Regions from separate parts of the Ensifer sp. ENS06 genome, predicted to be linked through region 1. Evidence: riboswitches for the same ligand, from Rfam matches in the RefSeq annotation. Region 1 holds a riboswitch; each other region holds the start of a gene.
The links. A riboswitch is a leader RNA that binds a small molecule or an ion and turns the genes downstream of it on or off. The one in region 1 is predicted to bind cobalamin.
Positions count from the first base shown of each region.

Region 2: another riboswitch for cobalamin. It lies ahead of IB279_RS34305 (acyl-CoA thioesterase); the one in region 1 lies ahead of IB279_RS13500 (CbtB-domain containing protein).
Region 3: another riboswitch for cobalamin. It lies ahead of metE (5-methyltetrahydropteroyltriglutamate--homocysteine S-methyltransferase); the one in region 1 lies ahead of IB279_RS13500 (CbtB-domain containing protein).
Region 4: another riboswitch for cobalamin. It lies ahead of bluB (5,6-dimethylbenzimidazole synthase); the one in region 1 lies ahead of IB279_RS13500 (CbtB-domain containing protein).

Region 1 is NZ_JACVBC010000002.1:886,093-893,686, forward strand. Features, by position in the region: gene IB279_RS13460 (VOC family protein) at 1-21, opposite strand, end outside; gene IB279_RS13465 (TetR/AcrR family transcriptional regulator) at 148-768, opposite strand; gene IB279_RS13470 (crotonase/enoyl-CoA hydratase family protein) at 852-1,667, shown strand; gene IB279_RS13475 (helix-turn-helix transcriptional regulator) at 1,718-2,080, shown strand; gene IB279_RS13480 (SRPBCC family protein) at 2,077-2,643, shown strand; gene IB279_RS13485 (DUF1772 domain-containing protein) at 2,713-3,192, opposite strand; gene IB279_RS13490 (NAD(P)H-binding protein) at 3,189-4,019, opposite strand; gene IB279_RS13495 (TetR/AcrR family transcriptional regulator) at 4,124-4,816, shown strand; cobalamin riboswitch at 4,815-5,077, shown strand; gene IB279_RS13500 (CbtB-domain containing protein) at 5,118-5,294, shown strand; gene IB279_RS13505 (CbtA family protein) at 5,492-6,289, shown strand; gene IB279_RS13510 (ferric iron reductase) at 6,335-7,201, opposite strand; gene IB279_RS13515 (glucoamylase family protein) at 7,204-7,594, opposite strand, start outside.
Region 2 is NZ_JACVBC010000019.1:103,434-111,027, forward strand. Features, by position in the region: gene IB279_RS34280 (LodA/GoxA family CTQ-dependent oxidase) at 1-1,678, shown strand, start outside; gene IB279_RS34285 (NAD(P)/FAD-dependent oxidoreductase) at 1,638-2,651, shown strand; gene IB279_RS34290 (flavin reductase) at 3,068-3,562, opposite strand; gene IB279_RS34295 (methionine synthase) at 3,595-4,623, opposite strand; gene IB279_RS34300 (DUF1852 domain-containing protein) at 4,651-5,634, opposite strand; cobalamin riboswitch at 5,989-6,195, shown strand; gene IB279_RS34305 (acyl-CoA thioesterase) at 6,283-7,131, shown strand; gene IB279_RS34310 (LysR family transcriptional regulator) at 7,134-7,594, shown strand, end outside.
Region 3 is NZ_JACVBC010000003.1:509,680-517,273, reverse strand. Features, by position in the region: gene IB279_RS15965 (carbohydrate ABC transporter permease) at 1-919, opposite strand, end outside; gene IB279_RS15960 (ABC transporter ATP-binding protein) at 1,026-2,192, opposite strand; gene IB279_RS15955 (metallophosphoesterase) at 2,189-3,031, opposite strand; gene IB279_RS15950 (LysR substrate-binding domain-containing protein) at 3,224-4,150, opposite strand; gene IB279_RS15945 (hypothetical protein) at 4,214-4,594, shown strand; cobalamin riboswitch at 4,613-4,832, shown strand; gene metE (5-methyltetrahydropteroyltriglutamate--homocysteine S-methyltransferase) at 4,932-7,286, shown strand; gene IB279_RS15935 (acyl-CoA thioesterase) at 7,283-7,594, shown strand, end outside.
Region 4 is NZ_JACVBC010000002.1:144,172-151,765, reverse strand. Features, by position in the region: gene IB279_RS09825 (LacI family DNA-binding transcriptional regulator) at 1-249, opposite strand, end outside; gene IB279_RS09820 (phytanoyl-CoA dioxygenase family protein) at 353-1,546, shown strand; gene IB279_RS09815 (SDR family oxidoreductase) at 1,635-2,447, shown strand; cobalamin riboswitch at 2,545-2,757, shown strand; gene bluB (5,6-dimethylbenzimidazole synthase) at 2,803-3,498, shown strand; gene IB279_RS09805 (DUF2865 domain-containing protein) at 3,511-4,581, opposite strand; gene IB279_RS09800 (acyl-homoserine-lactone synthase) at 4,746-5,390, opposite strand; gene IB279_RS09795 (LuxR family transcriptional regulator) at 5,531-6,268, opposite strand; gene IB279_RS09790 (NADP-dependent malic enzyme) at 6,539-7,594, opposite strand, start outside.

The sequences.
Region 1 (7,594 bases):
GACGATACGCTTGACTGTCATGGAATTCTGCTCCCTTCGACGCGCCGCAACGCGGCAGCATCGACGCTTACTGGTTGTTCGGCTGATAACGATACAGCCCATACTGCCCGCCAACGGCAGCCGATTGAAAGCGGAAATCGCCTCGCTTCAGAATGAAGCCGCCGCATGTTCCGATGGCGCCTTCGGGTTTGCTCCGGAAAGCGCCACCCGCACAAGCGTCGCCGCAGCCTTGCCCGCCACCTCCATATAGCTTGGATCCCGGTGCAGCAGCACGACCGCGAAACTGCCGTCGAGCAGCAGCAGGATCTGCTTTGCCAGCATGGCCGGCTCGGCGACACCGGCTTCGGTAAAGGTCTCGGCAATCCAGGCCTCGAACTTCTTCTTGTGGGCGGCACCGATGCGGATCGCCGGATGACCCGGCATGTTGGCAAGCTCGGCGGACGTGCGCAGGAAGCCACAGCCCTTCCATTTCGGATGGCGCGCCGCCCGCACCAGGTTGACGAAGATCGCCTCGATCTTGTCGGCAATGTCCCCGTCGCCCGCGTCGAACCACTTGCGGAAGAGTTTCAGATTGGGCTGGTCGCGGCCTTCGAGATAGGCGACGATCAGTTCGTCCTTGCTGTCGAAATGATAGTAGAGCGTGCGTTTGGTCACGCCCGCGGCTTCCGCCACCGCATCGACGCTGACGGCGCGGATGCCCTCGGCATAAAACAGCTTTTCCGCCGCTGCGACGATCAGTTCCCGGGTCGATTTCTCTGCTTTCGCCATCTCTCATGTATACCGACTAGTGAATATACATGGCATCTTCCCTCACCTAGCCTCTCCCCGTCAACACCTGCCGGAGAGCAACCATGTCGAACACCGTGCTGATGCAGATTTCCGAGGGCATCGCCCTCCTCACTCTCAACCGCCCAGAGAAACTCAACGCGCTGAACTACGAGCTGATCGACCGGCTCATGAGCCTTCTCGACCAGATCGAAGCGAACGACGGCGTCGGCGCCGTGATCATCACCGGCACCGGCGACCGCGCCTTTTCCGCCGGCGGCGACATTCATGAGTTCTCGGAAAGCGTGGCCAAGGGCGTAAACCCGGCCGTGCGCGATTTCGTCCGTCGCGGCCAGGGCCTGACGGCCCGGCTCGAAGCCTTTCCGAAGCCGGTCATCGCCGCCGTCAACGGGCTTGCCTATAGCGGCGGCTGCGAGATCACCGAAGCGGTGCATCTCGCTGTTGCAAGCGACCGGGCGCGTTTTGCCAAACCGGAAATCAAGCTCGGCATGCCGCCGACCTTCGGCGGCACCCAGCGCCTGCCGCGGCTCGCCGGCCGCAAGCGCGCGCTTGAACTGCTGCTGACAGGCGAGGATTTCTTGGCCGATCGCGCGCTGGAACTGGGGCTCGTCAACCACGTCGTCGCTCATGAGGAACTGATGTCGGCCGCCCGTGACCTGGCAAAACGCATCATGGGCCACTCCCCGCTTGCAGTGCGCTCGATCATCACCGCCGTCACCCGCGGCCTCAACATGTCGATCGCCGAGGGGCTGCTGGTCGAAAGCGAACAGTTTGCCCAGATGGTGCCGACCGACGATCTTGCCGATGCGCTTGCCGCCTGGAAGGGACGGCGCCTCCACGACGACCCACCGCGGCCTGGTCTCTTTTCACGATACTTTTAAATTCAACCGAACGGTTGACAATTAGGTCGAGCGAGAGGATATTCAACAATATGGTTGAATATCAGAACGCACATCTCGATGCCGTGTTTCACGCGCTTTCGGACCCGACGCGGCGCGCCATGCTCCAGGACCTTTCGCAGGGCGAAAGACTGGTGGGTGAGCTTGCGGCGCCGTTCTCGATCTCGCTGGCCGCGGCATCGAAGCACATCAAGGTGCTGGAAGGAGCAGGTCTGGTGCGCCGCGAAGTGAAAGGTCGCATGCATGTGTGCCGGCTCGATGCCGCACCGATGCATGCAGGCATGGAATGGATGCGCCACTACGAAGCCTTCTGGCGCACCCGCATCGACGCACTCGAGGCGCTGCTTCTCGCCGAAGACGCCACAATCCAAACTGATCCGGAGGAAAAGCCATGACTTCGTCTGCCACAGCCTTTGCCGGCGCCGATTACGGCCGTGTCGTCGCACCGGACGCGGTGCGCATCGAGCGCCTGCTTCCCGGCCCGATCGAGCGGGTCTGGTCCTATCTGACGGAGGAAAGCAAGCGCCGGCTCTGGATGGCGTCCGGAACGATCGGATCGAAGGAAGGGGCCGAGGTCGAGCACGTCTTCCGCCATTCGGAACTGACGACGGAGGACGATCGGCCACCGCAGAAATACGCCGAGCACGCCGGCGAGGTGCGCAATTACGGCCACGTGCTCGCCTGGGAGCCGCCACGACTACTGGCCTATACCTGGAACGAAGAGACCGGCACCCCGTCGGAGGTCCGCTTCGAGCTCAGCCCCCGCGGCGACAAGGTGCTGCTCGTCGTCACCCATAAGCGCATCGCCGACCGCGCGGTCATGACCAGCTTCTCCGCCGGCTGGCACGTGCACCTCGACATTTTGCGCGCTCTGCTCGAAGGCGAAAAGCCGGCAGCCTTCTGGAGCAAGTTTGCCGACCTTGAAGCGCAATATGACACGCGTATTCCGAAGCCCTGACGGCGGGATGGGCTTGAAGGTCAGGACGCGTGCAGGCGCCGGCAAGGATCGACTTGCCGGCGCTTTTCGTCAGGCTCGGGCGAAACCGAGAACGAAAAACGCCAACGCGCCGATCGAGGCCCATGTGCGCACGTGGTTCCACCAGACCCAATCGGTCAGATAGCGCTCACGCCAGAGATCGGTCGCCGCCTGACCGGGGGCTGCCGCGGCGAGTGCGTCATTCATCGGCACGTTGAAGACAATGGTCACCAGCAGCACGCCAACGACATAGGCAATGCCACCGGCGGCAAGCCACCACCTGCCCTCGCCCCCCGAGATGAAGGCGACGACGACGAGCGCCAGGGCGAGCAGCGCCGTGCCCATGAAGGCGCTGAGGAAGATCGGGTTCTGGATCACGACATTGATGGCGTTCATCGCGGCGATCCCCTGCTCCGGCGGCAGCCGCGACAGGGCCTGCATGATGCAAACCGAGAAGATGAAGAACAGCCCGGCCATCAGGCCGGAACCGATCGCGGCGGCAAACGCCAGAGCGGGGATCAACGGGATCATGCGGCAAGACTCCAAACACCAGTTGCTGCGGTTTCCCGGGCGTAATCTGCAAAGTCGCGCGGACGCCGCCCAAGCACGCGCTCGACATCGGACGTCATGCTGGAATTGCGCCCGTCGAGCACCGAGGTGAAGAGATAGCGGATGAGTTCGACATAGTCATCCGGCACGCCGTCCGCCTTGAGATGCGCTGCGAAGTCGGAAACCGGAATGGCCTGATAAGAGATCCGACGGTTGGCGGCCGCGGCGATCTCGGCGACGGCCTGGGCAAAGGTCATCAGGCGCGGGCCGGTCAAGGCATAGACCTTGCCGATATGCGCATCGTCCACAAGGGCCTCAACCGCCACGTCGGCGATGTCGTCGCAACTGACGAAGGGCTCGGTGACCTCGTCCACCGGCAGGAAGACCGAACCACTCACCACGCTGTCGGCCAGGAAGCCTTCGTCGAAGTTCTCGAAGAACCAGCTGCCCCGGATGACCGTCCAGTCGGCGCCGGAAGCCTGCAGCGCACGCTCGGAGGCTTCCGCCTCGTCCTCGCCGCGGCCCGACAGGAGCACCAACCGTTTGATGCCGGAGCGAACGGCAAGGCTCGAGAACTTGGCGATGACGTCGACGGCGCCCGGCACCGCCAGATCGGGCTGGTAGCAGACATAGATGCGATCGACATTTTCAAGGGCGGGCGTCCAGGTCGCCTCATCCGTCCAATCGAAGGAAGGCGACGCCGAACGGGCGCCGATGCGGACCGCTACGCCCCGCTCCCGAAGGCGATCGGCCACCCGCCGCCCCGTCTTGCCGGTACCGCCCAAAACCAGTGTGACTTTCTGAGACATCGTTTCCTCCTGAGGCTCCACCAACAAACATGAGCATCTCTCACATTTGCAAATGTGATAAATCCTCGTATTTTAGGAGTCAAGTCAAAATGTGAGCATTACTCATGATTCCAGATGCAAGTCCCGCCACGCTTCCCGCCGACGACGAGCCTGCGCTGCGCCGGACGCCGAGCCAGAAGCGCAGCCGCGAGCGCGTCGAGCAGATCCTTGCCTGCGCGACGGCGCTCATCCAGGAGAAGGGCAGCGACGCCATGCGCATGAGCGAAGTCGCTGAAAAGGCTGGGATTTCGATCGGATCGCTTTATCAGTACTTCCCCGACAAGGCGGCAATCGTGCGCACGCTGGCCGAGCGCTACAATGCGGTCTGCAACGAGTGCATCACGGCCGAACTGGCCAAGGTCACGTCGATAGCCGAACTGCGCGACGCCTTCTCGCTGCTGTTCGACATCTACTACGACATGTTCCTCGCCGAGCCGGTCATGCGCGACATCTGGTCGGCGATGCAGGCCGACAAGGCACTGCGCGAGATCGATCTTGCGCAAAGCCGCGCCGGCGGAAAGCTGCTTGCCGATGTCTGGGCCCGCCTTGTGCCGGAGACGCCGCGCGAAGAGATCGACAACGCCGCCTTCCTGATCATGCATCTCGGCGACTGCACCATGCGACTTGCAGTCTCGGTCGACCGGGCCGAGGGTGACCAGATCGTCGAAGCCTACAAACGCATGACCATCAAGGATTTTGTCGCGGATGGACCGCGCGGCGGCGCGCACTCAATTGACAACTCCATGACACAATCCTAATCATCTGGGATCGATTGGTTCCCGGGACGCGAACGTGTTTCGGGAGTAAACGGGAATGTGACGGATGGACCCAAGCTGGGCATTCAAATCACGGCCGACCCCGCGACTGTAGAGCGACGTCGATCCACCGTTCCGGAGCGATCCGGAAGAAGCCACTGGCAAGACCGCGAGAGGGCGGCCGAGCTGGGAAGGCGAGGCAGATCGAGGGCATCGAGCCCAACGCCGTGAGCCAGGAAACCTGCCACTCGATACGGGCATAGGGCCCAACCGGGAATTTCCCGATGCCATCACGGAGGTTGTCATGGCTACGTCTACCATTTCGAGCACCCCGCTCTCCCTCAGCGATCGTCTGACCGCTGGCGTCATCGCGCTCTTCATCGGCGCATTCCTCGTCTTTGGCGCCGGCCTTGCCAACTCGGCAGTGCTGCACGACACGGCGCACGACACCCGCCACTCCTACGGCTTCCCCTGCCACTGACCGATGCGCCGGAACGTGAACAACGTTCCGCATCGAACAATCTGCGGACCTGAACGCATCCGGCCCGAGCCGGATGGAGGCCTGCGTGCATCCCGGTTTTTCCGGCGCGCGAAGGCCATCCGCAGCATAGGGAAAATGGGAAGGCTCGAGGACCACGCCACAGGGCGTGGCTTTTGTCGTTATCGAGGGATTTCAAGATGATTGTCAGAACGCTTCTGGCCGCGATCGTGGCTGGATTGATTGCCGGTGTCTTCATGACCGGCGCCCAGGAACTGCGCGTCACACCGCTGATCCTGCATGCAGAAGAATTCGAAGGCGAGGCACCGGCCGCTACCGAACAGCCCGCCGCCCAGCCGGGTGCGGCACAGCCGGCCGCAGAAAACCACGACCAGCATTCGTCGCTCAAAGCCGTGTCGCCGTTCGGCGCTTTCCTCGACGCTTTGTCGCCGATCACCCCGGCCTATGCCCATGAGGGCGAGCATGAGGAAGGCGGCATCATGTTCGGCATGAGCCGCTTCTCCGGCACGCTGATGGCGAACCTCGTGACAGGTTCCGGCTTCGGCCTGCTGCTCGCCGGCGTCAGCCTGGTGATCGGCTACCCGATCACGCTCAGGAACGGCGCGCTGTGGGGCGCCTGCGGCTGGCTTGCCGTGCACATGCTGCCGGCGATCGGTCTACCGCCGGAACTGCCGGGCTTTCCGGCAGCCGAACTCGGCGACCGCCAGACCTGGTGGCTGGTGACCGTGGCGCTCTCCGCCGTCGGCCTCTATCTCGTCGTCCTGCGCGAGGAGATCGTCTCCAAGGTCGCAGGCCTGGTGGCGATCGCAGCACCCCATGTCTACGGCGCGCCGCAGCCGCTCGATATCACCAGCAACGTTCCGGCCGTGCTCGGCGCCGAGTTTGCGGTTGCCGCACTCGCCACCACGCTTGCCTTCTGGATCGTGCTCGGCGTCGTCTCCGGCTTCATCAACGAGCGCTTCGTCAAGGCACAGTGATCACTGATCACAGATCACAGATCGTCAGCAAAGCGACGGCGGGGTTCAGGTCCCGCCGTTTTGCATGAGATGCGCCGCCAGCCGCGCGCGGCGATCTTCCGGCTCCAGCAGCACGCAAGAGTCGCAGAAACTGCCCCCTTCCGTCTTGAAGTAGAGACAGCAGCCGCAACGGATCCGATACTGGCGCGACAGCTCAGCGCCGCTTGCCGGATCGAGAGCCGCGATCTGCTCGTAGCAGAGCTCCTCTGAGTAGAGCCGCGAACCCGGTCGTTTGACGATCGCCAGCGCCTCGGCCATGCCGCGCGCCTCGTCGCCGATCGCGCGGCCGATTTCCAGGAACGCGCCGGCCAGGGCATCGGCCGCGAGCCGCCATTGCGCCCCGCTCGACAGCCCTGCTCGCGCTTTCAGAACCGCAACGACGGGTGCCAGATGGGCGATGAAGCCCTGTTCGAATGCGCTGACGCCTTCGCCACCCTGGCGCTCCGTGGCCGGCGGATGCAGGCGAAAATGATAGCGCTTGCCCGCGATTTCGACGCCACGGTGAAGCCGCATCCAATCCTCGAAACGAATGCCGGCCACCTCCGCCTGCAACCCGGCGCCGAGATGGAACGCGCCAAGGACTACGCTCAGCTGGCGGCTATAGAAGGCGATCAGATGCGCCGCCCGGATCCGGTCGGTCATGCCGACCCCGAAGAAATCCTGATAGGCGAGCCCCGCCTCAAGGCCAGCGCTGCCCGCAGCCCAGAAGTCGCCCGGCGCGCTGAAATCACTGGCCGCCGGCCCGAGCGAGACGGCAGCCTCGGGAAACTGGGCACGCAGATGGTCGGCGACGGCCAGCGCCTGCGGCGCAAACGCCGCGGTCTCCGCTGTCGGCCGGTGGTCGTTCAAGCGCATGCCGTCTCCGTCGTCCATTCTCATCCTCTGGCGCGGGATGCGGGCGGATTACCACACGCGCCTTCCCCCTCCTGCAGCCAGCCACCGTCGAAGCCCGCCCGTTCAAGGCCGAGGCGGATCGCCGGCATGCTGCGCATCAGTGCCCAGCTAAGGCCGCTTTGCCAGTTCTCGATCATCATGACAACGAGGCCCTGGTCAAGACCGACGACCCGCGCATCGATCCAGCCCTCCGGGCCTGCGCCGGCGGCCAGGCTCGGGTTGAAGCCGCCGGGAAAGCGCCCTTCGCTCAGAAGTCCCGGATAACTGTCTGCCATATGCACGAGGGAGGCCTGCGCCGCATCCGGCTCGAACGGCAGGCAGGCAAGCGGCGCCCAGGGCACCAGCGTGCCGTCATCAAGGCCGTAGGGTGCG
Region 2 (7,594 bases), on a different contig from region 1:
GGCCGGTTGGTACGAGTTCAACCAGGCCATGGACTTGCCGGACGACATCAGTAAACCGGCGATGCGGCGCAATCGGCAAGATCAGATTTCGATACCTGGCGACAGACGCCTTCTGGACATCGTCCCGACGCCGCTCACTATCGAAGGCAGGAACGCTTCGGCGATCTCCTTCAACGATGGGCGGTTCTGGAGCAAGGTCGTCTATCTGGGCGAACTCAGGACCGATGCTTTGGGGCGATTGCTCTTCTTAGGAGGCAGAGGTAGTTCCGCCGCGTTCAAGGGGAGCGTCACCCCGCTTACTTTCGCAAACAACGTCGGCTGGCATGACGACATATCGGATGGTCCGGTGCGAGCGACCATAAGGTTCCAGGGACAAGAACCGATTGAGGCCGAGGCCGGCTATGTCGTGGTTACACCGCCGAATTTTGCCCCGGGCATCACTGGCCTTGTCACCATGGACGATACCGTGAGAGAGGTGTTTCAAGATCAAACCTGGATTGCCGCTCCGACCACGACGCAGTTTACCGCCGATATCTGGCCGATCTTCGATAGGCTGACTGGTCTGCAATGGGTCGATCATGGCCTCTTCGTGGTCCATGGTGAAGGTTCGCCGCTCGACGCCCGGAACCAGAAAGTAGTCGATAAACTCAAAGACGTCTCTGACGCGAATACGGCTTGGCGCAAGCGTGTTTTCGAGCTCTTTCGTCGTCCTGGGCATGATGGTCCCTTCGTCGAGGCACAAATCCCGCAAATCTACGGCGACGCCATCGATACGCTCTTCGACTTGCCAGCCCGTCCGGCGCCTCAAGCCCTCATGTCGGTGACACCTACGCAATATGAACATTTGCACCGCTGGGCGGACGGAAACTTCGCCGACGATTGGATAGGCATCCCTCTACTGCCTACTTTCGACAGCCTCGCAACCGCCGATCAGATCGAGCATCTAAAACGTGCGCCACTTCACGACTGCCTAGGCGGACCGTTTCATCCTGGCATCGAGATCACATGGATAATGCGGATCCCGCGGCTCTGGAAGGAGGCATATAGGCTCAAGGTGCTGCCGGGTATGAACCCGGCCAGGCAGGACTATGGCGACACACTCAATCCCCAGGTATGCACAGGCTCTAATGGCCCGTTCGACGGTGCGGCGCCGGGTGCGCTGACCAGATTCATGGGTGTGCCGTGGCAAACCGATGGCGTTTCCTGCAATTCCAGCGCGGATTATTTCCCCTCGACATTTCTCTCAATGCCCACGTTCTGGGGAGCACGGGTACCAGACCAGGTGCTCGGGCAAGCCAGTTACGAGCGCGCTTCGGGGCTTGATCCCAACACCGCGAGCCTGCAGATCCACAAGCACTTTGCGCTTCGCTCGGACTGGCTGCGAGATATACGCGCACTCGATTACTACGGCCGGATTGCTCTTTCGATCAAGAAATGGGCAGAACTTGGAATGGTTTTGCCTGCGAAGAATCCCCCGACGCATCTGCCCGCAGATACCCGCTTCGAACAGGGCCGTAGCCAAGAGCCCGCGGGCAGTGACTTGAAGTACAAGCTCGTGGTCGCTGTTGAGACCCTCGACGAACCGCCGGTCGCGGCGGGGCCGGCCGTCGAACGCGAGGAGGTGGTGCCTAAGGAGCGTGTTCCGGGGCGGGCGGGCTTCCGCCAGGGCGAGGTTTGAAATCTTGGCTGCGCGACGTGTAGATATTGTCGTTGTCGGGGCCGGTCCCGCCGGCTCAACGGCGGCACGGCTGCTTGCGTGTCGCGGCCGACAGGTGGTCCTGGTCGATGCAGGGCAGCCCAAACGAGATCGGCTGGAGATAGTTTCGCCAAGCGCGACCGGCATTGTCCGGGCTCTTCAACTGGAGGAAGTGTTAGCCGACCCGTTCATAGCGCGACCATGCGCTGGTATTCGACGCACGTGGGGATCACAAAAGCAGGAGATTGACGACTTCCTGTATCGGCCCGGAAGTCAAGGATACATTGTCGATCGCGCTCGATTTGATGCGCGTCTTCGTGGGCTTGCTTTCGTCGCCGGCGCGAGCGCTCTGAATGGCCGCGTAGTTGGTGTTTGCAGAAATCAGGGCGGCTTTGAAATTGAGGTCAGGAGCGTCGGCGCGACGACCAATCTGGTGTCGTCGCTCCTGGTAGACGCCACTGGCCGATCGGCCGCATTGGCATGCCGCCTGGGTGGCGAACGCATTGTTAAAGAACGCCTCGTTGCCGAGCGCAAATTGCTGGATTGGTCTGGCGCGCCATCACAGGAGGCGGCTTGGCTCGATGTGGAGGCGCATGGCAGTTCGTGGACCTACGCGACCTTTGGACCCGATGGCCGCCGTGAGAGCTGGACCGTTTATCGGGACGAGTGCCGGCGTATGGCGCGTGGCGAGAGGTTCAACGCATCAGCAGCTTGCCTAAGGCATGCAGCAGGCAAAGACTGGATTGCTATCGGCGATGCTGCCGCCACCTTCGATCCGATCGCTTCCCAAGGAGTGGTCAATGCGCTTTCCTCGGCCTTGGTGGCGGTCGGCGCGATAGCGAAAGAAGGCGGCATCGAGCCGGAAGCAACGGCGGACTATTCCGCCGCTATGAGGGCAACGTTCGCATACTCCGAGTTGGGCCGAGCGGAAGTCTATCACGCCCTGAACTGTTGAAGACGTGTGGTTCACTTCGAGGTGTGTGGGTTGTGGGGGATGGCGATGAATGACGATAGTTTGGCGTGGTCGGTCACGGCTGAACTCCAGATAGCATTCTACGATGCCCGATCGAGGATCGGGGCGATTGTGCCGCATGTCGTGAAAGGCGCCCGCCCAGCGCCGTGGGTCAGGATCGATTGGCCGGCGGCCATTCGATCCGGTGTTCGAAGCAATACCCGCCCGGCCGTGGGCGTAGCCGAACGCATCTGCTGCAGTCCGGGGTCGACCTTACCGTGATCGCGCTATGGCTCGGACACGAGGACATCAGCACGACGCATATCTACATGGAGGCCGATCTTACAATGAAGGAGGAGGCTCTCAGGCGGCTTCAGCCGGTCAACGCGGCCGACCGGGAGCGATCTGACCGTGTGGACTTAGGCGCGGATATAGCGACGCATGCAGTAGAGCAGCGTCGACTGTTCTTCGCTCTCACGAATATCGATGACTCGCCCGAAGAAGATGCGGTGTGTCGCCTCATCGACGGCATTGGTGAACTCGCATTCAAAACTGACTGAGGCGTTGGCCAGGACTGGGGTTCCAGTGGGGCCCTCAGTCCATTGCCCCATCGTAAAGCGGTCTTCGGCGGGCGTCTTTCCGCCAAAGTGGTTGGAGATGTCCTCCTGGCCCGGCATCAGTGTGTTGACGCAAAAGTGGCGCGTGTCCTCGAAAGCGTGAAAACACGAGTTTGCGCGATTGATGCAGACGAGAAGTGTTGCCGGCGTGTCGCTCACACTACAGACCGCCGAGGCCGTGAAGCCGTAGCGCTTGCCGCCGTATCTGGTAGTGACGACGTTGACCGCAGAGCCGAGGCGCGACATGCCGTTGCGAAACGTGGCTTTGTCCACAATGTTGAAGCGGTGGTCCACCATGTTCGTGTCGGCCTCCTGCTGCTCAGCCAGCACTAGGCCATGAGTTCTTTTCGGACGAATTCCGCGCCTGCACTCAAGGCATTCAGCTTGCCTCTCGCAACTCGACGGGACAGGGGTGCCATGCCACAATTGGTACAAGGGCAAAGTTTGTCGGCATCGACAAACTGAAGTGCTTTTCGCAGAGTAGCGGCCACTTCCTCTGGCGTTTCGATGGTATTGCTTGCCACGTCGATGGCTCCGACCATCACCTTCTTGCCCCGGACCAGTTCGATCAAATCCATTGGAACATGAGAGTTGTGACATTCCAGGGAGATCATGCCGATACTGGATTTCTGCAGTTTCGGGAAAGACTCCTCATATTGCCGCCACTCCGACCCCAAAGTGTTCTTCCAGTCTGTGTTGGCCTTGATGCCATATCCGTAGCAGATATGAACGGCAGTTTCGCATTTGAGCCCTTCGATTGCCTTTTCCAAAGTGGCAACACCCCAGTCATTCACTTCGTCGAAAAAGACGTTAAATGCGGGCTCATCGAACTGGATGATATCGACGCCAGCAGCCTCTAGTTCCCTGGCTTCCTGATTGAGGATCTTGGCGAATTCCCAGGCCAGCTTTTCGCGGCTTTTATAGTGGTTGTCAAAGAGCGTATCGATCATGGTCATCGGACCCGGCAAAGCCCATTTGATTGGCTGCGCGGTCTGCTGACGTAGGAACTTGGCATCTTCAACAAAAACCGGTCTTTGGCGAGACACGGCGCCGACAACTGTCGGAACACTCGCGTCATAGCGATCCCGGATTCTGACGGTCTCGCGTTTTTCAAAATCAACTCCGTCGAGGTGCTCGATGAACGTCGTGACGAAATGCTGGCGCGTTTGCTCACCATCACTGACGATATCGATGCCTGCCCGCTGCTGATCGTCCAGCGCCAAACGCAGAGCGTCCCGCTTTCCCTCGATCAATTCCTCATCGTGCAATTTCCAGGGTGACCAGAGTTTCTCGGGTTGTGCAAGCCAAGAGGGTTTCGGCAAGCTGCCGGCGGTAGACGTGGGCAACAGTGTTTTCATGATATAGGACCTTGTATTTCTGGTTCGTCAGGGAACGTGTTTGGCAGACCATTGCTCAAGAATTGACTTGTACGGCTTGATGAAGTGCTCCTCAGCAAACGTTCCCTGCTCAACAGCCAGCCGGCTCCGTTCCTCGCGATCGTAGACAATTCGAGTCAGTGAATAATCCTGATGCTTAAGACTTGGCTGATAGCAGGCCCCTGCAGCGGAATTGGCGTTGTAAATCTCGGGCCGGTAAATCTTCTGAAAAGTCTCCATCGTGCTGATGGTGCTGATGAGCTCAAGATTGGTATAGTCATCAAGCAGATCGCCGAGAAAATAAAACGCAAAAGGCGCAACGCTATTCGGCGGCATGAAAAATCGGACCTGCAACCCCATTTTTTGGAAGTAGAGATCTGTCGAAGACAATTCATCCTGTTGGTATTCTAAGCCTAATACAGGATGATGATTTCCACTTCGACGATATGTCTTGCTGCTCGAGGCACTCAGGCAGATGACCGGGGGCTTATGAAAATGCTCTTTGTAAGCATTGGACTTCAGGAAAGACTTGAATAGGTTTCCATGCAAGTCGCCAAAATTCTCTGGCGTGCTGAATCCGGGGCGATCCTTATTGTACTTTGGCAGCACAACACTGAAGTCGTAATCTCGGACGTATGAGGAAAAATTATTCCCTACGATGCCCTCAATGCGTTCGCCTGTCTTCTGATCGACAATATTCGTTTTCAGGATTTCAATCAGGGGAAAGGCATCATTGCTGCCTTCAGCACCGACATTCATCTCAACCGAAATGATTTCGAGTTCGACAGAATAGCGATCGCCTTCTGGGTTATCCCAATGCGCCAGAGCGTTGAAACGATTGTCAATCATCTTCAAGGCGTTGCGGAGGTTCTCCTGGCGGTTCTCCCCCCTGGCCAAGTTAGCAAAATTCGTCGTAATTCGCGTATTCTCTGACGGGCAATAGTCCTCATCAAAAGAAATTCTCTTTATATTGAAATTAAAATCTCTAATCATTGCGATCGTTCGTCCTAATCTCGAGATAAATCCTGAATTTATTGACGTCAGGACGCACCGGATGGCATTTTCCATTGTTTCAGTCGACGGCCTTTAACTGTCCATGCTTCAGAGCGGTGCGCGTTTTATGCCTGAGAGGTCGATCGAACAAAAATGGTATTATCTCACGGAAGCATGAGCCGTGTTCATGATTTAAGAGATAGCCTGCTACGAAACCCGGGATGTCGGTATCTTGCGAGCCTCACCGTGATGAGCCGAATGCTAGCGATCATGAGCCATACCTCGGCCGAGACAGTAACCGCCACTTCCGGCACAAACCAATGATAGACGCCTTGACCACCTCAGCGACATACGACATTGGTTCGTTATCGTGGTTCTGCGGACGAAAGTCCGGAGCTAAGAGGGAATTCGGTCATGGCTTTATTGCCTGAAGCCGAAGCTGCCCCCGCAACTGTAAACGGCGAGCGAAAGTCCATCCATGTCACTGAGGCAAGCCTCGGGAAGACGGACCAGAGCGACGACCCGTAAGCCAGGAGACCTGCCGCGATAGATAACGTCCACGGGCGGGGTGTCCCGGAGTGCCGCTTTCGCGATGGGCATTCCCGTGCCGTCGTCTCTGCGTCATGCCGCCGCTCCTGCCGCAACCTGATGGCAGCGCCGATGACAGAGACCGCGACGATAGAAAAACCCGCCCAGCATGGCTCTATAACCAGTCTCATCGATATCGTCTTTCCCGGAGACACCAACCACCACGGCACCCTCTTCGGGGGAACCGGGCTCGCTCTCATGGATCGCGTTGCCTTTATCGCGGCTACCCGTTTCGGACGGGCGCCATTCGTGACCGCCTCTTGCGAGCGCATTGATTTCCGGCAGCCTGCCCGCATCGGGCATATCGTCGAATTCACGGCCAAACCAGTCAAGGCCGGCCGCCGTTCCCTGACGGTCGAGGTCGAAGTGGTTGCGGAAACCGTTGTCGGTCGTCAGCGGCACACCTGTACGCGCGGCATCTTCCATATGGTCGCCATTCCGAAGGGCGAGTACGCCGCAAGCTATGCTTTGCCCGAACTCGTTGTCACGGAAACCCCGAACATCAAGGATATCGTTGCCATGGTTGAGATCGTCTTCCCGGATCAGGCAAATAGTGTCGGCCGGATGTTCGGCGGCGAAGCGATCTCTTACATGACCAAAGCCGCATTCGTTGCAGCGTCGCGCTACTCCGGCAAGCTCGTGGCACTGGCCTCATCCGAGCGTATCGACTTTGCGAGGGCAGTTGAGATCGGGGAAATCGTCGAGGCAGAGGCACGCGTCGAGCGCGTTGGCCGCAGTTCTATGTCCATCGAAACGAAACTCTGGTCCGAAAATCTGCTGACGGGCGAGAGACATATTACGGCCACGGGACATTTTACCATGGTCGCGATCGACACGGACCACCGGCCGGTTCCTGTCGGCGATGGTGCCCCTGTAGACGTTGTTCCTTGTCACCATGGGCGGGCATAGCCATGTTGGACAGGCAACATTTATCGATTTTGCGTGAAGTCGACCGCTTGGGCAGCCTGACTGCTGCTGCTGAGCGGCTGAACGTCTCCCAGTCCGCTCTCAGCCACACGATCCGCAAGCTGGAAGAGCGCTATGGCGTGGCGATGTGGGAGAAGGACGGTCGCAACCTTCGTCTCACCGAGGTCGGTCGCTACATCGTAACGCTGGCACAGCGCGTTTTGCCCCAAATCGAAAGGGCTGAGGACGTCCTGTCGGATTATCGCCACGGCCAGCGAGGCTCGCTGAAAATCGGCATGGAATGCCATCCTTGCCACCAGTGGCTGATGGGCGTTACAAAGCCCTATCTCATGGAATGGCCGGATGTTGGTCTGGAACTGACGACATCATTCGCGTTCGGCGGCGTGGCGGCGCTGACGGGATACGAGATCGATATCCTGATCACGCCGGATCCGATCGAGATGCC
Region 3 (7,594 bases), on a different contig from region 1:
ACATCAGGACGACGAGGATGGCGAGGAAGACGACGGTCATGGCCGAGGCATAGCCGACGCGCAGATAGACGAAGCCCTCCTGGTAGATGGTGAAGAGCAGCACCTCCGACGCCTTGTTCGGACCGCCCTCGGTCAGCGTCTTCACCGTCTCGAACACCTTCACCGAGTTGATGATGCTGATGGTGGTGACGAACAGCGTCGTCGGCCCGAGCATCGGCCAGGTCACCAGCCGGAAACGATCGAACCAGGTCTTGGCGCCGTCGACTTCGGCTGCGGCATAGAGCTCGCGCGGGATGGCGGTGAGACCGGCGAGGAACAGCACCATGTTGAAGCCGACCGACTGCCAGATGCCGATGATCGACAGGCCGTAGAGCACCGTGCCGGAGGCGCCGAGCCAGTTGGGGCCGGCAATGCCGAAAACGGCCAAGAAGGTGTTGATCGGGCCGATGGTTGGGTGAAACAGGAATTGCCAGACCGTCGCCATGGCGACGAGCAGCGAGGCCACCGGCAGGAAATAGACCGTGCGGAAGAACGCCCGGCCCTTGGTTTCCGCCTCGATCAGCATGGCGATCGCCAGCGCCAGCACGATCGAAACCGGCGTGACGATCGCGGTGTAGATGGTGGTATTCCAGAGCGAGCGCCGGAAGGTGCGGTCGCTGAAGAGTTCGGCATAGTTCTCGAAGCCGACAAAGCGGAAGCTGCCGTAGCCGAGCTCGAAATCGGTGAAACCGAGAACGATCACCGCCGCGGTCGGTAAAAGGATGAAGAGGACGAGCAGCGTGATGGCCGGCAGCGCTAACAGCCAGGCAATGCGGGCCTCGCGGCGATCGGGATCGGTGGCCGCGGCACCGATCGCCGTCTGGGTCCGCAGCCGCTGCGCCGGCTGGGCACCGTCTCGCAGAGATGAATGCTGAGGCATTGCCTCCAGCCGATCTCCCCCCTTGTGGGGGAGATGCCCGGCAGGGCAGAGGGCGGTATCCACGCAATCCGCCGCCCCTGCCGCCGTATCCCGATTGGAACCCGCCTTAGCCATGGATCTTCTCCAGCGTCGCGGCGATAGCGACCCGCTCGGCCGGCAGCCGGGTGCCCTCGCCGTCGAACAGCATCGCCCGTTCCGGCATGAACTCGACGTCAACGGGCTGACCGATCGCGAGCGCCGCGGCCTCGGCAGGTGCTGACTTGGCAGTGACCACCTCGCCGATCGCATCGAGGCGGGCATGGACGATCACCTCAGAGCCGAGGAACTCCATACGCTCGACCCGCGCGCTCAATCGGCCGGCGCTTGCCGCATGGAAGCGCACGAATTCCGGGCGGATTGCGAGCTTCACTGAAGCATCCGGCGCCTGTCCGCGGCTTGCCAGAAGCACCAGATCGCCGAAGCGCACGATGCTCGCCGTATCCGTGCGGGTCTCCAGCACGTTGATCTTCGGCTGGCCGAGGAAGCGTGCGACCTCGATATGGGAGGGGTTGTCGTAGATCTCCTTCGGGGTCGCCAGTTGCAAGAGATTGCCGCCGATCATCACCGCCACTCGATCCGCCATCGACAGCGCTTCCGACTGGTCGTGGGTGACATAGAGCGTCGGCACGCCGGCGCGGCGGTGGAGATCGACGATCTCGCCGCGGGCGTGGACGCGCAGGTTGGCATCAAGATTGGAGAGCGGCTCGTCCATCAGGAAGACGGCCGGGCGGCGCACCATGGCGCGGGCGAGCGCCACGCGCTGGCGCTGGCCGCCGGACATCTGGCCGGGCTTGCGGTCGAGCAGGTGATCGATCTTCAGCGCCAGCGCCATTTCCTTGACCTGGCGCTGGATATCGCTGCGGATCTGCTTCTGCCCCGGCATCAGATTGCCGATCACAGGCAGGCGCTGCGCCGCTGTCAGCCGCCGCATCGCAAGCGGCACGGCGATGTTCTCGCCCGCCGTCAGGTGCGGATAGAGGGCATAGGACTGGAAGACCATCGCGACATTGCGATCGGCCGCGGCCATGCGCGCGACACTGCGGCCGCCGATGACGATCTCGCCGCCGTCGCCATGATCGAGACCGGCGACGATGCGCAACAGCGTGCTCTTGCCGCAGCCGGAAGGACCAACGAGCGCGATGAACTCACCCGCCTCCGCCTGCAGGCTAACCCCCTTCAGGATCGCGTTGCCGCCATAGGACTTGGTGATACCCTCTAGCGAAAGCACGCTCATTGCGCGGCCTCCACACGGACCGTCTTCTTGGCCGCCAGCGGGTAGACCTCTTCGACGATCGGATCGAGCAGGTGGCTGGTCAGTCCCGGCACCGCGATGATCTCGCTTTTGACGTTGACGTCGCTAAACTCGTGTACGACGGCGCCGACCAGCCGCTCGCCCGGCATCGGCCGTTCCAGCGTATCAATGATGAAGGAGGTCGGCGGCGCCCAGACGAGCGACGTCCCGGCGTGCTTGCCCGTCCAGGCCCAGTGCAGGTGGCCGCTTGCATGCAGCGCCACCTCGGCTTCGGCGAAAAGATCAAACAGGCGTTGGCGCTGGCGCGGACGGATGCCCCAGTAGCCGGTGTCGCCTTCGCCCGGATCGTCGACGAAGAGCGGCTTGTGGGCAAAGACGGCCACCCGGCGGCCGTCGCGGCTGAGCAACTGTTCCTCCAGCCAATTAAACTGCCTGTCTTCTTCTTCGTCCTCGAAGCCGATCAGCAGGCTGTTGAGGCCGAGCAGCCGCCAGTCGCCATGGTCGCGGCCCCAGTAGTCCGGACCGGCGAGCCGGCGCCAGCGGGCAAGCCGAACCGGATCCACCGGCTGGTGCGAACCCGGCAGATGGCCGACATCGTGATTGCCGGGAACGATCAGCACCGGCATCGAGAGCTGGCCGATCAGATCGAGCGAGAAGGTGATGTCGTCCTCGTGGTCGGCACCATCGATGGTGACGTCGCCGGTGTGGATGACGAGATCGGGTTTTACCGCCTCGATCCAGGCGCGAACCGGTTCCCAATTGCCATTGAAGTGGCTTTTGGCGGGGCTGAGATGGGTGTCGCTGATCTGGACGATTTTCATGGAAACGGGCCTCCGACGATGGCTTGCGGTATCCGCGTCGGAGGGCTGATACTTCCCTTCTCTGCGGTTGGCCGCAGTCTTTAGGGAGCCGCCATGTCAGTTTGGTAACAGCCGTTCTCAGCTGATTTTCAGTTTCTCCATGAAAGCGTCATCTTCAGAAGACCGACGGGCCGAGTAGGCCCCGTTGTGTCTCTACATTGCGCCGCGGTCGGTCCGACGCGACGCCGGACAGGATTGCTCCATCACGGTCGAAAGCATGGCGTTCGACGCATCGGCCTCGGCGACGACCCAGTCGCGAAAGGCCTGGATCTTCTTCTGCCGCCTGGTGCTTTGCGGATAGACGAGCCAATAGGCGCGGCCGTCGCGCACCACATGCTCGAACGGCCGGATGAGCCTGCCGCTCTTCAGTTCATCCATCAGGAAGGTCGAGACGGCAATCGCAATGCCGTGATCCGCAAGGATTGTGGCGACATCCATCGCCTGCACGTCGAAGATCAATTCGGTGCCATTGCTTGCCGGCGGCTCGACGCCGGTTTCGATCATCCACCGCCGCCACCAGCTGGCGTTGCCGAAACGCCGGACTCTCAGAACGTCCGCGGGCTCCTTGAGCTGGTACTTTTCCAGGAAGGATGGCGTGCAGACAGGCACGTAATCGAGCGGAAACAAGGGAAAGACATCGTTGCCCGGCCAGTCGCCGGCGCCGCTGCGCACCGCGAGATCGATGGCGTCACGTTTGAAATCGACCAACTCGGTCGACATGTGCACCCTGATGCTGATGTTGGGATGCGCGGTCTGAAACGACGCGAGGCGCTGACCGAGCCAGCTCGACACGACGGTTGGCAGCACCGAGATGTGCAGGTGATGTTCGGTCTTGTCGGCGATCTCCGAGAAAGCCGCCCCTAAGAGATCGATCGCTTCGGTCACCTTCGGCGCTAGCTGCCGCCCGGCGCCGGTCAATCGCACCTCGCGCGGAAGCCGAACGAACAGCGGCGCGCCGATGCGATCTTCCAACAGCCGGATCTGATAGCTGACGGCCGCCTGCGTCATGCCGAGCTCTTCGGCGGCGCGGGTGAAACTCAGGTGCCTGGCGGCGGCCTCAAAGGCGCGCACCGCACTCATGGGAGGAATCTTGCTCATGGAACTGAGATAAGCATTCTTTATGCCAGCATGCGAGAAATCGCTTTGCGCGAAACGGCAAAAACCCTCACTTTTTTTCGCGAACACACGCCCTTGAAAGAAGTGAGGATAGCAATGCTTAGCGCAGTGCGATCAACGATTTACCATGTCCTGAACTGGGCCGATAAGACCCTCAACCCTCCGGTTGCCATCGACACGTTCAACGAGTTCCAACTCCGGGATATCGGCCTGACGCGAGATCAAGAGCATATCCGCGCGCGCGTTGGCGACGCGGCGGATCCGTGGCAGTGGCCGGAGGAGGACGCTTCGACCAAACCGCAACCGTCCCGTGAGCGGAAAGCAATGGAAAGACCTCGTCCTGCCATTGTCTCGCCGCGGGCGGCGGCGGGAGAGAATAAAGACATAAGCATTTCTTTATGCGATTGACGAAGAGCTCGGGACAGGGCATTGTCGCCCCATCGTGGTTCTTCGCCCGCCTTTGGAGGGACGGAGCTAAGAGGGAATTCGGTGCGGCGCCAGACAAGCGCCCATGCCGGAGCTGCCCCCGCAACTGTAAGCGGAGAGCGGCCGTTCGAAGATGTCACTGAGGGAGACGCCTCGGGAAGACGGAACGGTCCGTGACGACCCGCAAGCCAGGAGACCTGCCGCGATGAACAACGTCCACGGGCGGGGTGTCCGATGAGGCGCGTTGAGGACGCGGGATCGCTCTCGCGCCGCGGCTGCGTCGCATTCAAGCCTTGCCCATAACCTTCGGGGTAAGGAAATGACCATCAAGACTGCCAATCTCGGTTTCCCGCGCATCGGCCGCCGTCGCGAATTGAAATTCGCGCTCGAACGCTATTGGGCCGGAAAGGCCAGCCGCGGCGAACTTCTCGATACCGGAGCCAAGCTCCGCGCTGAAAACTGGGCCGCGCAGAAAACGCGCGGCATCGACATCATCCCCTCCAATGACTTCTCCTTCTACGACCACGTGCTCGATACCGCCGTGCTTGTCGGCGCAATCCCGCCGGCCTATGGCTGGACGGGCGGCCCGGTCGATCTCGACACCTATTTTGCCATGGCGCGCGGCTCGGCCGGAACGCCCTGCGCCGCCGGCTGCACCCATTCGGGAAGCAGCAGCGGCACTCCCGCGCTCGAAATGACAAAGTGGTTCGACACCAACTATCACTACATGGTGCCCGAGTTCGACAGGGATCAGCGCTTCGAGCTCACCCACAATCGGCCGCTGGAAGCCTTCCAGGAAGCTCAGGCCCTCGGCTATCGCACACGCCCGGTGCTCATCGGCCCGGTGACACTGCTGAAGCTCGGCAAATCGAAGGGCGGCGACTTCGATCCGGTCGATCTGATCGAACGGCTCCTGCCCGTTTACGTGAGGGTCCTGGCGGAGCTTGCTGACGCCGGCGCCGATTGGGTCCAGATCGACGAGCCTTGCCTGGCGCTCGATCTCGCGGACAAGGATCGTCGCGCTCTCGACCTCGCCTATCGCACGTTCGACACCGACGTGCCCGGACTCAAGATCATGCTGGCGACCTATTTCGGCTCGATCGGCGACAACACGGCAACGGCGTTGGCGCTGCCGGTCGATGGACTGCATGTCGATCTCGTGCGCGCGCCGCAGCAGATCGACACGCTCATCCAATCGGCTCCGGCGGACCGGGTCCTATCGCTCGGGGTCATCGACGGCCGCAACATCTGGCGGACCGATCTGGCCGGCCTGTTCCGCCGGCTGCAGCCTCTGACTTCGGCCCACGGCCGCGACCGCATCGAACTCGCACCTTCATGCTCACTCCTGCACGTGCCTATCGATCTCGAGCTGGAGCGTGCGCTTGATCCGGAACTTTCCTCCTGGCTCGCCTTCGGTACGCAGAAACTCGACGAACTCAGCCTGCTTGCCAGCGCCTTCGAGCCGGGGCTTGCCATTTCCGAGCACGTTTTCGCCGCCTCGATCGCGTCCGCCCAGGCGAGGCTCACCTCACTCAGGATCCATGATCCTTTGGTCGCCGGGCGCTTGAAAGCGCTGACGGATGCGGACAGCAAGCGGCAGTCCCCGTTCGCGGGTCGCCGGGCACTGCAGGCGAAGAAGCTGTCATTGCCGCTCTTCCCGACAACGACGATCGGATCCTTCCCACAGACATCGGAGGTTCGGCAGGCCCGTTCACTGCATGCGAAGGGCGAACTCAGCTATGTCGACTACACCGCCTATCTTCGCCGAGAGACCGAACTGGCGGTGCGCTGGCAGGAAGAGGTCGGCATCGACGTACTCGTTCACGGCGAGTTCGAGCGCAACGACATGGTGCAATATTTTGGCGAGCAGCTCTCGGGCTACGCCTTCACCCAGAGCGGCTGGGTGCAGAGCTACGGATCGCGCTGCGTGCGTCCGCCTGTTATCTTCGGCGACGTTTCGCGACCAAACCCGATGACGGTCGAGTGGGCGACCTTCGCGCAGTCGCTGACCGATCGCCCGGTCAAGGGCATGCTGACGGGTCCGGTCACCATGCTGCTATGGTCCTTCGTTCGTGACGACCTGCCACGTTCCGTGGTGTGCCGGCAGATCGCGCTAGCACTGCGCGATGAAGTGTCGGATCTCGAGGCGGCCGGCATCGCCATCATCCAGATCGACGAACCGGCACTGCGCGAAGGCCTGCCGCTGCGTAATGCCGATCGCAAGCCCTATCTCGACTGGGCGGTGGAGTGCTTCCGTCTCAGTGCAGCCGGGGTGGGCGATGCGACCCAAATCCACACCCATATGTGCTACTCCGAGTTCAACGACATCATGGCCGCAATCGCGGCGATGGACGCCGACGTCATGTCGATCGAGACGTCGCGATCGAAAATGGAACTGCTCGGCGCCTTCGCCGACAAGGCCTATCCGAACGAGATCGGCCCGGGCGTCTACGACATCCATTCGCCGCGAGTGCCCAGCGTCGAGGAAATGGTGCATCTCATCGAAAAAGCGACCGAGGGCCTCACGCCGGACCAGATCTGGGTCAATCCCGATTGCGGACTGAAGACCAGGCGCTGGGAAGAGACGCGGCCGGCGCTCGTCAACATGGTCGCCGCCGCCCGCTCGCTTCGAGCGGCTTTTGCCGCCGATACGCGCGAAGCCGTCAAAGCATGACGGGGCAGCACGAAGTCACGACGGCGCCGGGGGAAACCCCGGCGCCACAAACCCTGATCGACATCGTTTTTCCAGGCGATACCAATCACCATGGCACGCTCTTTGGTGGCGCCGCCCTCGCGTCGATGGACCGGATCGCTTTCATCGTCGCCACCCGTCACGGGCGCGTTCCCTTCGTCACCGCATCCTGCGACCGCATCGATTTTCGTGCGCCTGCGCGCATCGGTCAGATCGTCTGCTTCAGCGGCCGTCCGGTTCGTGTCGGGCGCCGCTCGATGGTGGTCGAGGTCGAGATGATCGCGGAAGAT
Region 4 (7,594 bases), 740 kb from region 1:
CTCGCTCTCGAAGGCGCGACGCACCGCATCGGTGAAGCGTTGTGGCGACTCCATGACGATATCGATCGCAAACTTGCGCCCCTGGATGTCGAGGCCGGCCTGCTGCTTCTCCAATTCCTCGATGGCTGCGCGAACCCGGGCCTCCGTCTGGCGGCGCACGCCCGGCCGCTCGTTGAGCACGCGATCGACGGTCGCGGTGCTGAGCCCGGCCTGAAAGGCGATGTCCTTGACCAGAAACGGATGGGCCATCGCCTTGCTCTCCTGATGGATTTTTGATGGATTCTTGCTCTATATCATGTTTTGCCGCCGCCTATAGTCGTGTTCATCAGGATGTTCCAGAGGAGGAAACGCGATGAAGACCGACAACAAAGCGCGCCAGCGGATCGACCGCGTCTGGCTCACCGAAGAGGCTTGCGATCTCGAATCGTTCCGGGCGGAAGTCGAACGCCAAACCAGCCTGTCCGACTACCCCCATGCTTCCGGCTGCGAAAAGAATATCCTGATTTATGACAGCGCCGCGCTGATTGCGGCGTGCGGCGATGCCGAGGCGCGGCGTTCTGTTCTGGCGGAGATCTGCGAGGTACTGGCGACCGGGCCTGGCGTGGCGGTCTTCAAGCGCGCCTTTGCCGATACGACAGCAATCGACGTCGCAAGCGGGGTCTTTGACGCCATCATCGAAGAGCAACATCGAAGCAACAGCGGCGGCGGCGATCACTTCGCCAAACCCGGCGCCAATGACCGCATCTGGAACTCGCTGGAAAAGCACTGCCTGAACGCGCCGGAGAATTTCGCCTCCTATTACGGCAATGCCGTCATAGCGCTCGTCAGCGAGGCTTGGCTCGGGCCGAACTACCAGATGACGGCGCAGGTCAATCGCGTCAATCCTGGCGGTGCGGCGCAATCGGCGCACCGGGATTATCACCTCGGCTTCCAGACCGCGGCCGTGATCGAGCAGTATCCGGCGCATGTGCACAGGCTTTCACCGGTGCTGACGCTGCAGGGGGCGGTTGCCCATTGCGACATGCCGCTCGAAAGCGGACCGACGCTGTTCTTGCCCTATAGCCAAACCTATGTGCCGGGCTATCTGGCGCTCAACCGGCCGGAATTCCGCGCATATTTCGACGCACACCACGTGCAGCTTCCGCTCGAAAAGGGCGACGTTGTCTTCTTCAACCCGGCGCTCTTCCATGCCGCCGGCACCAACCGCTCCCGGGATATCCGCCGCGTGGCCAACCTGCTGCAGGTGTCTTCGGCCTTCGGTCGCGCAATGGAAACCGTTGACCGACTGACCATGAGCGCGACGCTCTATCCGGCCTTGCGGGCCTTGCTGGCGGGCGGGACGCTGACGCAGGCGGAAGCGGCCAACGCGATCTCCTCCTGTGCCGAAGGCTATTCGTTCCCCACCAATCTCGACCGGGATCCGCCACTCGGCGGGTTGGCGCCGAAGACGCAGGCGCAGTTGATGCGCGAGGCGCTCACTGCGGGGACGGGCGAACAAGAGTTTCTCTCGGTGCTGGAGGCGCAGGCGAAGCGCAAGCTGAGCTGACGAGCGAGTTACAATTTGACAGGCTCCCGGTGTGTTTTAGCCGGGAGCCGCAGCCGTTTCAAACGATCATTTCCGAGGGAGGAATTCGATGAGTGGACAATTGCAAGGCAAGATCGCCATCGTCACCGGTGGTACGCAGGGACTGGGCGCGACGATTGCTGGCCTTTTCGCCGAGCGCGGCGCTGAAGGCATCGTCATCTGCGGCCGCAACGCCGCCAAGGGGCGGGCGAAGGCCGAGCAGATCGGCAAGTCAAGCGGTGCGAAAGTTGTCTATGTCGAGGCCGATCTTGAAAAAGTAGAGGACGCCCGCAAGGTGGTCGCCGCTTGCGACGCGGAATTCGGCCGGGTCGATGCGCTGGTCAACGCCGCAGCTATCACCGACCGTGGCACGATCCTCGACACCACGCCCGAACTCTTCGACCGCATGTTCGCGATCAATGTGCGCGCGCCGTTCTTCCTGATGCAGGAGGCGGTGAAGATCATGCGGCGGGAGAAGACCGAGGGCACGATCGTCAACATCGGCTCTATGTCGGCGATGGCCGGCCAGCCGTTCATTGCCGCCTATTGTTCGTCGAAAGGCGCCCTCGAAACGCTGACCAAAAACACGGCTTATGCGCTTCTTCGCAACCGCATTCGCGTCAACGGGCTGAATATCGGCTGGATGGCGTCCGAAGGCGAAGACCGCATCCAGCGCGAGTTTCATGGCGCGGCGGCCGATTGGCTCGAAAAGGCGGCGGCCGGCCAGCCTTTCGGTCGGCTCGTCGATCCGGCCGAAGTGGCGCGGGCCTGCGCCTATCTGTCGTCGGCCGAGTCCGGGCTGATGACCGGATCGGTGATTTGCTTCGATCAGTCGGTCTGGGGCGCCTATGACGGTTCGCCACATCCGGTCGCTCCGCTTTGAGGTGGAGGTAAACGACTAAGCTCGACAGTAGCCGGCGGAAAGTGGCGTGCCATGTCCCGGCCGGGTTGGCGCCGCTTGTCTTTCTCAAACGGCTGTGCACTTAGTGCCGTCGTCAGGTGCCCGCGAAAGCGGGAGAATCGGGAATCCGGTGTCATTCCGGAACGTGCCCAACGCTGTGACGGGGACGATCGCGTCTAAGAGAGCCTTGAATTGATTCAAGGTTTTGCCACTGGATCTTCAAGCGATCTGGGAAGGCGAGGTGATCGGTTGAACCGAAGTCAGAAGACCGGCCTGGCGAGATAGACCGAACCCCGCGTGGACGGCGGGAGGTTTTCGCATTGTTGGGGATCGAACGATGCTGACTGAACCGAAGGGCGGCCTTGCGGCTGCCGGCGCCTTTTCGTTGCCAGAGCGGGAGGCCGTCTACCGTGCCATCGAGACACGTCGCGACGTGCGCGATGAATTCCTGCCCGCGCCATTGCCGGATGATCTGATCTTGCGCCTGCTGGCCGCTGCGCACAGCGCCCCGTCCGTGGGCTTCATGCAGCCGTGGAACTTCGTGCTGGTGCGGGCGGAAGAAACGCGTGAGCGCGTCTGGCATGCGTTTCGCCGCGCCAATGACGAGGCCGCGCTGATGTTCGAGGCGGAACAACAGGCCAAGTACCGTGCGCTGAAGCTGGAAGGCATCCGCAAGGCGCCGCTCAGCATCTGTGTCACCTGCGACCGCACGCGCGGCGGTGCCGTCGTACTCGGGCGCACCCACAATCCGCAGATGGACGTCTATTCCACCGTCTGCGCCGTGCAAAACCTCTGGCTTGCGGCGCGGGCCGAAGGGGTGGGCGTCGGCTGGGTGAGCATTTTCCACGAGGCCGAGATCAAGGCGATTCTCGGCATCCCAGATCATATCGAGATCGTTGCCTGGCTCTGCCTCGGCTATGTCGATCGCCTCTATCAGCAGCCGGAACTCGCCGTGAAGGGCTGGCGCCAGCGCCTGCCGCTCGACGAGCTGGTTTTCGAAGACGGATGGGGACGCAGCAAGGAGAAGGCGTAAGGCCTCGTCCGATCAATTCTGGACCGGCTGATAGGCCGGTCCCTTCGGATGCTTGAGGTCGATGGCGGTTTCTTCCTGCGGCAGGTAGGTCGGGCCGACGACGCGAACCTTGTTCTTCGACGGATCGTAAGGCCGCTCTTCGGCCGGCGCCTTGGCGGTATTGCTCGCCGCTTCCGGCTTCTTGGTCTCGATGACGATGATCGACGACTGGTCGTCACCGATCTTCGTTCCGTTTGCCTTCGGTGTGGTCGAGGCGGTCTGGGGTATCTGGCAGCCGCACTGGCCGGGTTTTCCGACAGCGCGGGTGCGATAGGCAAAGGCGTTGGGCATTTCGGTATAGGGACGGCCGGTCACGGCCGAGACCATCTTGTCGCTCTCTTCCGTGTTGAGGTCGTGAAAATAGAGCTCGGTCTCAGCCCCCGGGCAGCGCGCCCGACAGGCCTGCTCGTCGCGCGGGAAATCGGCCGGCGTCGCATCTGAAGAAACCGGGAAAAAGGCGCCGTCGCAGGTGCGCACGCACATGGTTCTGAGCGTGCCGCTATAGTAGCGCTCCTGCGGCGCGTAGCCGTCTTCGCCGCGGCCGAGCATCGGGCCGTAGGCGTCTTCCGGCGGCAGGTCGGCAACGATGTTGCGGTGGCTTTCCGGCACGTCCGGTTCCACGCTTGCGAACTCCTCGCGGTCGCCATAGCAACCGTTGATCTCCAGCGCGGCGAGGATGCGGCGCCGGCTGTCGTCGCTGCCGCCGGCGACGATCTGCTCGCGCTCGGACTTCAGCATGCGCAGATTGTCTTCCATCTCGGCGATCAGGCTGTTGAGGCCGTAGCAGGTGTCGGGGTCGCCGCCGTCGAAGCCAATGGCGTTGCCGCCACCGCAACCCGCGCGGCGGCGGTCGTTCTTTGCCCGCCGCAGCTCGATATTCTGCCGCGAGATCGCGCTTGCGTAGTCGCGCGCATCGGCATTGCTGGCGACGTAGTCAGGCAGTTGCGCGAGCCGCGCGTTCAGTCGGTCGCAGGCCGTCGATGCCAGTGACGGACCGGCACCGATCATAACCAGAGGCACAAGGGCCGCAGCGACGTGTTTCATGCGCGTGAACACGGGCGAAAGTCTCTTCCTGTTGCCAGGTCGGCGCCGACCTTCTGCGGGTGGCTGCCAGCGGCATTCCTGTTTCGCCTCCATCATAGAGCTTGTCGTTGATCGTGCAACGACAAGCGACGGTTTGCGTTAACAGCGCAGATCGACTGACGCGCTTAGGCGGCGCGGGCGGTTTCCAGCGACATCGGACGTTCGAGCACGGTACCTTCGATGGCAGCGACCGCCTTCATCCGCGTGAGCAGATCCGGCGTTACTTCCCAGGCGACGGCAACCGCGAAAACGGAGCCGATGCGATGCGGTTCGGCGATACGCTCGCCCGGGCATCCCATGCGCCGGAACATGCGCTCCAGGAACACATCCGTCACCGTGACGATGTGGCTGATGCCGGAAGCAAGGCCCAGCTCGCCGACGCCGCACATCAGTTCGGCGGCCGCGACCGTCACCTGGTTCGACGCGCGGTCCTGCGAGATCTCGGGCTCGATGCAGAAGCGGCTGGATTCCCAGACCGAAGCGCTGCGGATTTCCGGATTATCGCCAAGCAGGATCGGGAAGGTATCGTCCAGCATGTTTGGGCCGAGTGTCGGTAGGAGGCGAAGCGCGCCGCGCAGCCGGCCGGTATCGGGCGCATAGGACAGGACGTAGAGCGGGTTTGCCTGGTCGTAGTTGTCGATTTCCCAGTCGCCTTCGGTCTGCACGTCCCATTTCAGGAAGTCGTGGAAGACGCGCTTGCGCAACCGGAACATGTCGTCGACGGCCGCCGGGTGTTGTGCGCGGGTCTTTCCGTTCAGGATCCTGATCATCGTTTTCTCCATCCGAGTTTGGGGATGGGGCGATGCTGTCAGGCTCGCGGCGGTTGCGTAACTGTCGCTAGCGACAGTTCAAATGCGCGATATTTGCCACTAGATTTCGAGGGGTTTCGGTGGAGGCGTATTGTCGGGTGTCAAACGGAGGGTATCAGAGCGTGTCGTACGGCCTGTGCCACAGCCTGAGTGTTGGAAACGACATTCAGCTTGCGTCGCGCATTGGTCATGAAGAAGCGCACGGTGCGCTCGGAAATGCCGAGGATCGTGGCGATTTCCCAATAGCTCTTGCCGGCGGCGGCCCAGGTCAGGACCTCGGTCTCGCGGCCGGTCAACCGCATCTCTCGGGTCGAAATGCTGCCGGCCATGGCGCCGTGCTCCAGCATGGCGGCATGGAAGAGATTGGCGGCCAGCTGGAAATCGCGCAGGTGATGGCGGCGATAGGTCGTCCATTCGCCGGCTGTCATGTTGACGTTGATTGCGAGCAACGCCATGCGCCCGGCGGGCGAGGGCAATGGCAAGGCGACGCCCTCAGTGGATATGCCGATTTCCTGGGCTGCCTGGAACAACGGTTCGCATTCCGGGAAGCGATGCCGCGCCATCGTCCATTCCACCGGCCGCACGCCGCCAAGCGCCAGCTTCAGGATCGGATCGATCCGGTGAAGGCTGCGGGCATGGTAAATCTCGGCAGCGTAGGCGCCGAAGGTGTGATGCAGCCGGCAAACCTTGAGCTCGTCCGCATAGGGCTCCGCTTCGAGATAGAGAAGATGGGCAATGCGGAAGGTTCGACGCATCAATGTGAAGAAATGAGCGGGCTCGACACAGCCGCCACATTCCAGGATTTCCAGCATGTCGAGGACAGCCTGCTGCTCAGTCATGCCACAACACCGAATCTCGTCCGAGGCCCCAGCATGGTTAGAGGTTCACCTTTTGTCCAGCGCAAACTTTCCCGATTGGTGTGTAATACCAATTGTGCACGCCTTGATTGTAGTCGTCGATCGGCCGCGTGACAGGGGCTGATTCGCGGGTGATCTGCAAAACCAGCGATGCCGCGCCTGAAGCAGGCGCGACATCCGGATACGGTTTTGCCGGCGCCGGCATGGCGCCCGAATGCAGCGAAGACCGGTGGCGATCTCCGCGTTGCCATCTCAACCCGGATGGCTGGCTTCGACCACCGCCAGAGCCGCCATGTTGACGACGCCGCGTGAGGTGACGGACGGCGACAGGATATGGGCGGGAAGCGCCGAGCCGAGCAGGATCGGGCCGACATGCAGGCTGTCGGTCATGGTCTTGACGACACCGAGCGTGATGTTGGCGGCATCGAGATTGGGGAAGACCAGCAGGTTGGCTTCGCTCGACAGGCTGCTGTCCGGCATGACGCGCTGGCGCAACGCTTCCGAGATCGCCGCATCGCCGTGCATTTCGCCGTCGACCTCGAGATCGGGCGCGAGTTCCCGCACGAGCTGCAGCGCCGTGCGCATCTTGGTGGCGCTCTCCGAATCGCGCGAACCGAAGTTCGAATGCGAGACGAGGGCGGCGCGCGGGGTGATGCCGAAGCGGCGGATTTCCTGTGCCGCCATGACCGTCGTCTGGGCGATCTCTTCGGCGCTCGGGCAGTAGCTCACATAGGTGTCGGTGAAGAAAGTTGCGCCGCGCTGCGAGATCAGCAGGCTCAAGGCCGAGAAATCGAGCACGCCGTCGCGCTTGCCGATGATCTGCGATACGTCGCGCAGGTGCTTGCTGTAGCGCCCTTCGACGCCGCAGATCAACGCATCGGCTTCGCCGCGCTTGACCGAGAGCGCGCCGATGACGGTCGTGTTGGTGCGCACGATCGTGCGGGCGGCTTCCGGGATGACGCCGAGACGGCCGACGAGGGCAAAATAGTCCTCGACATAGTCGCGGTAGCGCGGATCGCCTTCGGGGTTGACCACCTCGAAATCGACATCCGGACGGATGCGCAGGCCATAGCGACGCAGGCGCGTCTCGATGATCTGCGGACGGCCGATCAGGATCGGGCGGGCCGTGCCTTCTTCGAGCAACACCTGGGCGGCGCGCAGCACGCGTTCGTCTTCGCCTTCGGCAAAGATAACCCGGTTCTTCTGGGCGTTCTTGGCGGCGGCAAAGACGGGCTTCATGATGAAGCCCGAGCGGAAGACGAAGCGGTTCAGCTTGTCGAGATAGGCGTCATAGTCCTGGATCGGACG